2 regions of the Solibacillus daqui genome follow, and region 2 is predicted to be linked to the other one. Evidence: riboswitches for the same ligand, from Rfam matches in the RefSeq annotation. Region 2 holds a riboswitch; the other holds the start of a gene.

Region 1 (5,934 bases), 1.8 Mb from region 2:
ACCATGCAGTTGTTTAATACATCTAAGTTATTAAATAAGTTAAATTGCTGGAATACCATGCCTAAATGTGTACGGTAATTTTCGATATTGTGGCCTTCATTTAAGATGTTTTCACCATTGTAAATAATCGAACCAGCAGTAGGTGTTTCTAGTAAGTTAATGCAGCGTAAAAGTGTTGATTTACCAGAACCTGATGAACCAATTAACGTTACTACCTCACCTTTGTTTACTTGGAAGTTCACATCTTTTAATACTTCGTGTGTACCAAATTTTTTGTTCAAATGTTGAATATCAATAACAACTGACATGTTATTCACCATCCTTTTCTAGCTTGTTCCCAGTAATAAGCTCCACTTTGTAGCTCTCTGGACCGTCCATTTTCTTTTCGAACATTAGTAAAATACGTGTTACAGCAAACGTCATAATGAAGTAAAGCACCGTTGCGATGAAAAATGATTCAATATAGCGGTAGTTACTGCCGGCTACTGAGTTTGCTGTGAAGAATAGCTCTACAACCGAGATAACACTTAATACAGAGGAATCTTTAATATTCATTACGAATTGGTTCCCTGTTGCCGGTAAAATATTTCGCGCAACTTGTGGAATTACGATGTAAATCATTGTTTGTAAGTGATTCATACCAATTGCTTGTGCTGCTTCGAATTGCCCCTTGTCGATCGACACAATCCCACCGCGCACATACTCCGCCATATAGGCACCTGTGTTTAAACTAATTACAATTGACGCTGCTAAGAATCGGTCAATATCAACACCTAAATATACTAAACCATAGAATACTACCATTGCTTGAACCATCATTGGCGTTCCACGGAAAATTTCTACATACGCTGTCAAAATAAAGTTAAAGATTTTTATAATAACTGTTTTTGCACTGCGTTTACGATGTGGAATTGTATGCATAATGCCGATGAAAAAGCCGATCAACGTACCACAAATTGTACCGATTATTGCTAATAATAACGCTGTCCATGCACCACGTAGGAAAAGATCCCAGTTGTTTGTAAACAAGCTCCATACGGACTCTAAAAATAGCATCGTCTTGTCCTCCTTATACTTTCACACTTTAAATGATAAAATTTAACCTAAAAATCACAAAAGGCTGTCTCGCTCGTTTGCCGGCAAGACAACCTATTTGTTTAGCAGCTTATTCGGCTGCTGGTTGGTTTGCAATAGCGTCTTCCATAATCTTTTGACGCTCTTCTTCCGAAATTTCAGCTAAAACTTTGTTGATTTGTTCTGTTAAATCTGAGCCTTTTTTTAGACCTACTGCTACAGCTGTTGTAGATGGGTCAGCTTCGAAGTTTGGCTCTGGTACGATGTATTTAATGTTTTTAAGTGCCATCTCAGCAGAAATCCCTTCAGGACGCTCTGATACATAGGCATCAATTGCACCTGATTGTAATTGTACGCGCATTGCACCAAAGTCAGTACCTGCCACTTGTTTATTTACGCCAGGAATTTGGTCAATTACATCATAGTGTGTTGTAGCTTGCTGACCTGTAATTTTTGCACCTGAGAAGTCTGATAATGTTGTAGCGTTTGCATATGGCCCATCTGCTTTTACAACGATTACATAATCACTTGTATAATAGTTTTCTGAGAAATCAATTGTATCTTTACGCTCAGCTGTTGGTGACATACCTGCGATTACAACATCAATAGCACCTGATTGTAAAGAAGGGATTAAACCGTCCCAGTCTGTTTTAACAATTTGTAATTCCATATCTAAACCTTCCGCGATTTTTTTCGCGAATTCTACATCATAACCTGCTGCATATTCTTTAGAGTCTTTAATTGCTACGCCGCCGTTTGAATCATCTTTTTGTGACCAGTTGAATGGTGCATATGCTGCCTCCATCCCAACTTTTAAAACCTTTTTACCTGATTCGCCTGTTTTTTCATCACCTGATCCACAAGCTGCTAATACTAGCATTGTCATCATCGCTGTTAGGCAAATTAATAATTTCTTTTTCATAGCAAATCTCTCCTTTTTTTATAATTTTTGGGTTTTACAGATACTAAAAACGACCTAAAAGAAGTCTTTAGGTCGTTATACGTGTACAGTTAGCCCAAATCCTCTACATTCCCTTTTTGAGATAGCACAACTCAATCATCCGGGATGATGATTGAGACAGTTCTGCAATTATTCACTGCAGACCCAGCATTATTAATTCGAGCGTTAACAACACTTCGGCGACATTTCCTTCTTTCAAACTTCTTAGCCAGCTCAATGGCTCCATAAAAAACTAATAAATATCGCGCCTCTACCTCACGAGTTTGTGAGGTTTTGATATGAAATTGATATGTTTATATTACATTAATGTTATATATCCGTCAATAAGCAATTTTCAGATAGTTAACGATTTTCTAAGAATACGCAATTTTTCCAACTAAATAAACGGCGCTCATGAACACTTACATTTGAAATCGATATTACTTCTAATACATTATGCTTCTCTACTTAAAAAAATGTCCCGATTGCATTACGCCAAAAGTCGAAATTATCGCGTGTTGACTATGGGCAATACTAATGTCATACGAAAATAAGCGCTGACACTCATTGTTGCGAGGCTTTACGTGAATCGAATTCAATGATTGTTCGACTTCGATTTCCTATCGAAAAAGATTTTTATGTGAAATTCATATTCTTTTTTTATCCATAAAAAAAAGCTACTGCATGGAAAATACGGACTGCCGCTTTATCATCTTGCCTATTCTTTTATTAAATGTCTTTTACATAAAGTACACATTACGGTTCAGTCGTAGGTATCTTTAATAAATCGAACTTTATTGTCCGTACAGAATATTTTGAAATTTCTATACTTATTTCCCGCGCAATATTTTCTAAATATTCTGCAAAATGAATCAGGCAAATATATTAGTTATATGCATCATAAATATCCCTTCTATTGCAAATTCCTCTTAACCTTCGAAAAAATACAATACAATAATTACCATCAATCATTTATATATGGTAATATTAGTTATATTATTTAGACAATCTACTAATTTTTCGAAAGGTGATGAGTATATGAGTAAAACACTTGATAATTTACAACAAGAAATTATTTTTGAAGCAAAAAAAGGATTCCCAATTTTGCTATCTGGATCTGTCGTATTTATAATTTTCATGCTAATGTACTTTGTTTTCCCAATAGAAATTGTACATTTAATTTGGATATTTGGCTTAGGTGTCATTTTTCCTCTTGGCTTTTTCATCAGTAAAATTTTAGGCGTAAATTTAAACGCTACTAACAATCCTTTAGGCACTTTAGGAGGAATAGTCGCAGCTCCTCAAGCTTTTTATATTCCTGTATTTATCATTGTGTACATGAACATACCTGAATACCTTCCATTCACAATTGGTTTGCTTGCAGGCTCTCATTTTTTACCTTATATATGGATTTATAAAAGTAAAGCTTACTTATTTGTTACTTTAGGAACCTGTTTTTCTGCTCTAATCTTAGGAAGCTTCTTTGTTGAACATGCTTACACTCTTGTACCTTTAGCAATATCTATTGTGTATGGAATTGGAGTGCTTTTAATTAAAAGAGAACTTAAAGTCAATCTTGTTTAATCACCTATTATTAGGTGATTTTTTTTATAGATAATACGATATCTATTTTACATATTGTGCATTAATCTTATTTTCTAAAGTCAGACAGGCACTTGCTAAATACATAGATAATATTATGTATTTAAAGGGGTGATGACGATGCCTTGGCATCAAAAAATTGGTTATTTAATTGGTCAACCTGTTGGTATTTCATTAATAAATGGCCAAGGAACTTCTGGGGTATTATGTGGTGCATCCAATGGAAAACTTCTTGTCATTGAATATTTATATCAAGCACAATTCGCCTTGAAGCAATATGATTTTCAAATGATTCAGGATATAAATGGATTTCCACCTTGCCAGGACCACCGACGACTATATTAATACCAACCCTCTTTTATAGAGGGATTTTTTGCTCACGTCTTATTCCACTTACTTCACATTTTTTTCTTATGTCGATTAACTAGCTTTTTCATTTCCCATAGTTTGCTTTTCGTCGATAATTTGTAATGCCACCAAATTAGATATGACACTGTATAATCATCGTCGTCCTAATTTTCCATCTAAACAAAAAAACCCCACAAACACTTATATTACAGCGTTTGTGGGGTTCGGAGTTAATTATGAGTTTAATAATAAATCTTCTGGGTTTTCGATCATTTCTTTAACTGTTTTTAAGAAGCCTACAGAATCTTTACCATCGATAATACGGTGGTCATAAGATAATGCCACGTACATCATTGGACGGATTTGTACTTCACCGTTTACAGCTACAGGGCGGTTAACGATTGAGTGCATTCCTAAAATACCAGCTTGTGTACCGTTCATGATTGGCGTAGACATTAATGAACCGAATACACCACCGTTTGTGATAGTGAATGATCCACCAGCCATGTCGTTTAAGCCTAATTTTTTATCGCGAGCTTTACCTGCTAATTCAGCAATGTTTTTCTCGATTTCAGCGAAGTTCTTAGCGTTAGCATCACGAACTACTGGTACTACTAAACCTTCTTCCGTTGATACCGCGATACCGATATCGAAGAAGTTGTTTAAGTGAATTTCATCACCATTGATTTGAGCGTTAACGTATGGATATTTTTTAAGTGCTGCAACTACAGCTTTAGTGAAGAATGACATGAAACCTAATTTGATGTCGTTTGCTTTCACGAATTGATCTTGTTTACGTTTACGTAATGCCATGATGTTCGTCATGTCGATTTCGTTAAATGTAGTTAACATTGCAGTTGATTGTTTAACTTCTAATAAACGTTTTGCAATTGTTTGACGACGACGAGACATTTTCTCAACTGTTACGCGGTCAGTTTCACCAGCTGGAGTGAAGATCATTGGACCCGCTGTAGCTGCTACTGGTGCTGCTGCTTGTGCAACTGGAGCTGTACCGTGAGCTGCAACATCTTGTACACGTACACGACCTTGTGGATCTACTGGAGAGATCGCTGCTAAGTCGATTCCTTTTTCACGAGCTAATTTACGAGCTGCTGGAGATGCGATTACGCGCTCACCAGAAGTTTCTTCAACTACTACCGGAGCAGGTGCTGCTGCTTTTGGAGCTTCTTGTGCTGGAGCTGGGGCAGCCGCTTCTTCTTTAGCTGGTGCTGCTGGAGCAGGTGCTGCGCCTTCGCCAGCTTCAACCACTGCGATTACTTGACCTACAAGTACAGTGTCGCCTTCTTCAGCTAAAATTTGTGTTAATACGCCTGCTTCTTCAGAGATGATTTCAGCGTTTACTTTATCTGTTTCTAATTCTACGATGAATTCGCCTTTTTCTACGCGATCTCCAACTTTTTTCACCCACTGGGCAATTGTACCTTCAGTAATTGATTCTGCTAACTCAGGGACTTTAATTTCAGCCACGTTAATATCCTCCTTTAATAACGCCATACATTTTCGTATAGCCGGCTACTCCATTTTATGAAGTAGCCGCATTTCAATCAAGTAATAATAAAATTATTTTTCAAGTGCTTCGTTTACTAATTTAGCTTGAGCTGCTTTATGTGAATCGCCATCACCTTCAGAAGTTGAGCTCATTGCAGGACGACCTACATAGCGAACTTTTTTACCTTCAGCGATATCATATAATGTTTCAAGAACATATGTCCAAGAACCTTGGTTTTTCGGCTCTTCTTGTACCCAAACGATTTCTTTTACGTTAGGGAAACGAGCGATGATTTCTTTTACTTGCTCTGCTGGGAATGGATAGATTTGTTCAACACGAACGATGTGTAAGTGGTCTAAACCTTCTCCATCTTTTACACGTTCAGCAAGGTCGATCATTACTTTACCTGAACCAAGTACTACTTTTTCTACTGCTTTTACATTTTTACCTAAGCCTTCTT
Region 2 (5,934 bases):
CGCAAAATGCATTTCTGCAAATGGGCCAGCTTCTTCTAATAACTGGACTTTCGTAATCGCTGGATTATAAATGACAAGGTTTTCAGCAAATTGCTTTTTGAATTGGTTAAACGCTGTCGTACCTTGTAAAATCAAAATCTCAGGTTGAAATTCTTCTAATACTTCATGGAATATTTCTTCACCGCGAGTATAATTTTCAATATCCTCTTGCTTTGCCCACTTTGCATCATCAAGTGTATCTAACTGATACGCATTTAATGCCGTATATATAAGCGATTCGCCAAGTTTTTCTAGCCAAGCTTCAAATTGCAATGAACCTTGAAATTCACGCGGCGCTAACTTTAGTTCATCTAAATATTCACCCTCTAAATACGCACGATTAATAAGGGCTTCTGCAAAGATCTTTTCACCATCATCCTCTACATGAAACTGAGGTACTGCATTTGCACTTACTAAAAAAATGCGTGATTTATAAGGATTGCCCTTTGTTAAAAAGGGTCTAAACTTCACCGTTTGCCCTTGTGCATCCATCAACCATTGATAAATTTTTTTATAAAACCCCACTGAAATAGGCATCCGTCTCTTCACTTCCTTAATAAGCAACCTTCACGAATAGCTTATCTACCGCTTGCTGTAATTGTGGTAGTAGTAGCGCATTCGGATGGTAGGTTTCAACTTGTTTAATAATACTTCTATAATACCATTCTTGCCGCTCTTTTGGCGCATTGAAGTTCTCCCATAGGCCTTCTCCAAATTGCTCTAACTCTGCAAAAATAGATTTCACATTCTGTATTTTTTCTGCCAATAAAATCGCTAACTCGTCAGGTGATTTATCTTTTATTGTTGCTATTACATATTCTTTACGGGTTTGCCATGTATAGCTTTTTGACATTTCGGTAGTTGCCTTTACAAGTTCTAGCACCTCTGAACCAAAAAGCTCGATTAATTCAGCATCACTTGCTAAATTATCTTCTAGAATATCATGTAACAACCCTGCTGTAACTACAATATCACGATAACCATTGTTTTTTAACATTCGGGCTACCCCAAATAAATGGGTCACATACGGAATTTGCATGGCTGTACGTCGTTGCCCATCATATTTTAGTGCAATAAATTGTGTTGCTTTGTCTACTAAATTCATATTAGCTCCCCCTCCTTTATTATAGCATTACCAATATCTTCATTTAGAATTTTATGTGACTAAATGTAAAAACATTCAAAGATTTCAATAAAAAAAGAAACCTCCGTTAAGAGATTTCTTTTAGATTTATTTATGCGTTAAATCACACTGATCTAACGGCACGATTTTCGTTTTATATTTTACTTTATAGCCTAACCACAATAACGCGAATAATGGTAAGCCAATATACGAAACAATGACACCGTACCAGTCAATCGTATCACCTGTAAATGCCATATAGTTTTGACCTAATACGACAATCAAACAAAGTGCGAACGCGAATAGCGGACCGAATGGGAAAAATTTCGATACGTACGGTAAATCGCTTAATGAATTGCCTTGTGCGACATATGCGCGACGGAAACGGTAATGACTAATTGCAATCCCTAACCAAGCAATGAAGCCAGACATACCTGAAGCGTTTAATAGCCAAATGTAGACAACGCCATCCCCGAAGAATGAAGCTAAGAATGATAGACAGCCTACTGCTAATGTTGCAAGTAATGCATAAATTGGCACACCGCGCGTATTTACTTTTTGGAATATTTTAGGCGCTTTACCATCAACCGATAATTGGAATAACATACGACTCGCTGCATATAACCCCGAGTTACCAGCAGAAAGCATCGCTGTTAAAATAATCGCGTTCATCACGGATGCTGCAAATGCGACACCTAGGTTTTCAAATACTAATGTAAATGGACTTGTCGCAATATCTTCTGATAATAAACGTGTATCCGTATATGGAATTAATAAACCAATCGCACCAATGGCGAAAATGTAGAACAATAGAATACGCCAGAACACTGAACGTACTGCCTTTGGAATGTTTTTTGCTGGATCATCTGTTTCACCAGCCGTAACTCCTAGCATTTCTGTTCCTTGGAAGCTAAATCCTGCTGCTAAGAAAATACCGAACATTGCAAGGAAGCCGCCGTTAAACGGTGCGTCGCCTTCAAAGAAGTTTTTGAAACCTACCGGATCATTTCCTCCTAATAGACCGAAAATCATTAAGAAGCTGACAATGATGAAAATAATAACCGTTACAACCTTAATCATCGCAAACCAATATTCTGCCTCGCCGTATGCTTTTACGGATAAGACGTTAAACGTTAATACGACAACGATAAATAATATTGTCCATGTTAATGATGAACTATCTGGGAACCAATATTTCATAATTAATGAAACGGCTGCGATTTCAGCTGCAATCGTAATTGCCCAGTTGTACCAATAATTCCAGCCTAGTGCAAAGCCTAACGCCGGATCGACGAATTTTGTTGCGTACGTACTAAATGATCCTGAAGTTGGCATGAATGCTGCCATCTCCCCTAGTGATGTCATTAAGAAGTACACCATAATCCCGATTAATGCGTAAGCTAGCAACGCACCACCTGGACCTGCTTGCGCAATTGCGCCACCTGAAGCTAAAAACAGCCCCGTACCGATTGTTCCGCCTAGCGAAATCATTGTAATATGACGACTTTTTAAACTACGTTTCAGCTCATTTTTTTTGCCAAGCTGATCTATTTTAACTTCACTCATGAAAAAATCTCCTTATTTAGTTTTCCTTCGATTTATTATGGCTCGAATAAACCGACTCTAGATTTTTTTATAAAAAGAAAAGCCGCCACAAGTTATGTGACGGCTTTTATAAACCTCAAAACTTGAAAGATAGCTCAACACATGCGCGACACATGTGACAGTTCTGTTCCTTATCGGAAACAGCCCCAGCATTGTTTTTAAGAAGAAAAACAACACTTCGGCAACCATTCCTTTCATAAAGCTTCACCGATTCTCCTCAATCTCAGCTATACTAATTATAATGGTCGCGACCTCTACCTCACTTTTTCATGAGGTATATCTATTAAATTTAATAACGACTTATAGTCTATCATAACAACTATTTGATCGCAACGAATTAGTATTTTTCTTATTTTTCAGAGAATTAACCCTTACGTTATATGTTGTTATAATATAAATTATTTAAAGAAGGAGCTAGATTATGGATTCCGAACAAGCAGATTATCAAAGCAAAAAAATACTATCAAACAAGGCTTTATTATTTTTTATAATCGCCATTTTTTTATTCGCAACGACATTACGAGCACCGATTACTGTTGTTGGTCCGATTACCTCATTTATCCGTGATGGACTCGGAATTTCAAATGTACTAGCAGGCTTTCTAACGACGATTCCACTATTAGCCTTTGCTGTTGTGTCACCATTTGCACCGCGTATTGCACGAAAATTTGGCATGGAGTGGACACTATTTTATTCGGTAATTTTATTGTGTACTGGCGTTATTTTACGTTCGATTGGCGTAACGTCACTGCTCGTACTCGGTACAATATTAATTGGCGTAGCAATTGCCTTTGGTAATGTACTGATTCCGAGTTATTTTAAATTAAAATTCCCATTACATATTGGATTATTAACCGGTATTTATACGGTGTCGATGAATATGTCATCAGGTATTGCGGCTGGAATAAGCTTTCCGATTGCTCAGTCTGCTGGCTGGCAAATTGCCCTTAGCTTTTCCATTATTTTAGGGTTACTAACACTTATCATTTGGCTACCGCTTTTACGTAATGCCAAAGTAGAAATGCACACCCCTTCCGAACAAACTGTGCAGAAAAAAATGTGGCAACAACCACTCGCTTGGGCAATTGCTGTAGCGATGGGCTTTCAATCATTTATATTTTACTGTTGTGCGGCATGGATTCCGGAAATATTTATTAGCCAGGGCTTAGACGCGACATCGGCTGGTTGGATGGTATCGATCATGCAGTTTTCACAAATTCCGATGACATTCATTATTCCAATTATCGCAGAGAAAATGAAATCGCAACGTCCGATTGTCGTCTTCTTTACAATTTGCTACCTCATCGGTTTTAGTGGGCTATTATTCGAATGGACAAGCCTTGCAGTCGTATGGATGATTTTCTTAGGCTTTGCAGGTGGTGCTTCTTTCGGTCTTGTACTTATGCTGTTTACACTGCGGACTAATACCGCCTTTGAAGCAGCCGAGTTATCAGGTTTTGCACAAAGTTTTGGCTATTTAGTCGCGGCTATTGGTCCAGTGTTATTTGGATTTGTTCACGACGTTACGGATAGTTGGTTTGTGCCGCTCGCGCTATTTGTTCTGGCATCGTTGCTATTATTTATTGCTTCCTTTACAAGCGCAAAAAATCGTACCATATAACCAAACGTATGTACCCTTTTATGTTATACTAAACGTAAGTAAATTAAAGGAGTACAATTGCATTGCGTAAAAAAAGAAGACGAAATAAAAAGCGCATACCCATTTTCCGGCTTATGCCCATTGCGCTCGCTGGATATGCTGGCTGGCATTTTAGTAACACGTTAGAAGGTATAGGTTATGGAATTGCTTGCTATTTCGTGCTATATATTGGGTTTAAAATTTGGGCCAAATCTCGTAAAACCGCCAAGCTTCGCAAATCAGGGATTCGGGAAGTTGACCAAATGAGCGGTGAAAACTTTGAATATTTTTTAGGGGAATTATTTAAACGTCGCGGCTTTAAAGTGAACTATACCGCTACAAGTGGTGATTATGGGGCAGACTTGATTTTAAAAGATGGTAATGACATCATTGCAGTACAAGCAAAGCGTTATTCAAGCACTGTTGGTGTGAAAGCTGTACAAGAAATTATCGGTGCAGTCAAAATGTACGACGCAACAGAAGCTTGGGTTGTTACAAACTCCCACTTCACTAAGCAAGCCGAAAAATTGGCAGACATTAACGATGTATATTTAATCGATCGAGAAGAATTGATTCAATTAATCTTAAATAAAAAGTAACTCAGCTCAAATTGTTTATTATAAAACCTTATGAAAAAAGAAGTCAGTGCATTTTTTTTGCACTGACTTCTTTTAATAAGGCTGTGTTTGATACAAATAATTTGGTTTTTTTAATGTGTTGTCGATTGGTTGATGATAAATCGATGTTGTTGCAGGCGATAATGGTGGCACAAGCCATACCCAGTTACCAGTAACTTCACGTTCACTTTCCTGTTCTTGCTGTTGGAATAGTAAGAACTGCTGCGCGGCTGTGTGGTGGTCGACAATACTGACTCCTGCTTGTTTATAGGAATGGAGCACCGCTAAATTGAGTTCCACTAACGCGCGGTCTTTCCATAATGATGCATTTCGTGATGTATCTAGCCCCATTACTAGTGCTACATCCGGCAAAAAATTATACCGGTAATCATCTGCTAAATTACGTGCGCCGATTTCCGTGCCCATGTACCAGCCGTTAAATGGTGCAGCCTGATAATCCACACCCGCAATGTTAAAGCGCATGTTCGAAATAATTGGAACCGCATACCACTGCATGTTCAGCTGACTAAAATCATAATCAGGATGCGTAATAGTTACTTCTAGTAAAGCTTCTTTCGGAATTTCAAAAACTTGCGGCACACTATCATCTACTTGAATAACAAGTGGTAGTACATCATAATTTGTACGTTCCCCATGCCAGCCCAGTTGTTCGCAAACTTTCGTAAAATCGAGTGAATCCGAATCACCAATAATGCCTACTTCCGTTTCATAGCCCGCATAACGAATAAGCTGATGATTCCAAATACGCACCCGCGTCGGATCAAACACCGAAATCGCTGGTCGGATTTTGCCGCCATTTGTTGCGAAGTCAATATGCGTTACTAGTGCTTCAAAAATTTGTTGAGGCTCTAGTAATTCACGGCGGTCAAACACCGTTAAACTGTTCCAAA

What was found. A riboswitch is a leader RNA that binds a small molecule or an ion and turns the genes downstream of it on or off. The one in region 2 is predicted to bind lysine.
Region 1: it holds a riboswitch for lysine, as region 2 does, so the genes downstream of both, O7776_RS09855 (transporter substrate-binding domain-containing protein) here and O7776_RS01230 (amino acid permease) in region 2, are expected to answer to the same signal.

Annotation. Positions count from the first base shown of each region.
Region 1 covers NZ_CP114887.1:2,038,996-2,044,929, reverse strand. Annotated here, with positions in the region: gene O7776_RS09865 (amino acid ABC transporter ATP-binding protein) at 1-308, opposite strand, end outside; gene O7776_RS09860 (amino acid ABC transporter permease) at 310-1,056, opposite strand; gene O7776_RS09855 (transporter substrate-binding domain-containing protein) at 1,166-1,996, opposite strand; lysine riboswitch at 2,111-2,296, opposite strand; gene O7776_RS09850 (DUF7010 family protein) at 3,053-3,598, shown strand; gene O7776_RS09845 (hypothetical protein) at 3,737-3,961, shown strand; gene odhB (2-oxoglutarate dehydrogenase complex dihydrolipoyllysine-residue succinyltransferase) at 4,199-5,452, opposite strand; gene O7776_RS09835 (2-oxoglutarate dehydrogenase E1 component) at 5,546-5,934, opposite strand, start outside.
Region 2 covers NZ_CP114887.1:244,798-250,731, reverse strand. Annotated here, with positions in the region: gene O7776_RS01240 (RNA 2'-phosphotransferase) at 1-576, opposite strand, end outside; gene O7776_RS01235 (HD domain-containing protein) at 593-1,144, opposite strand; gene O7776_RS01230 (amino acid permease) at 1,271-2,728, opposite strand; lysine riboswitch at 2,851-3,032, opposite strand; gene O7776_RS01225 (CynX/NimT family MFS transporter) at 3,189-4,388, shown strand; gene O7776_RS01220 (restriction endonuclease) at 4,451-5,005, shown strand; gene O7776_RS01215 (nitric oxide synthase oxygenase) at 5,078-5,934, opposite strand, start outside.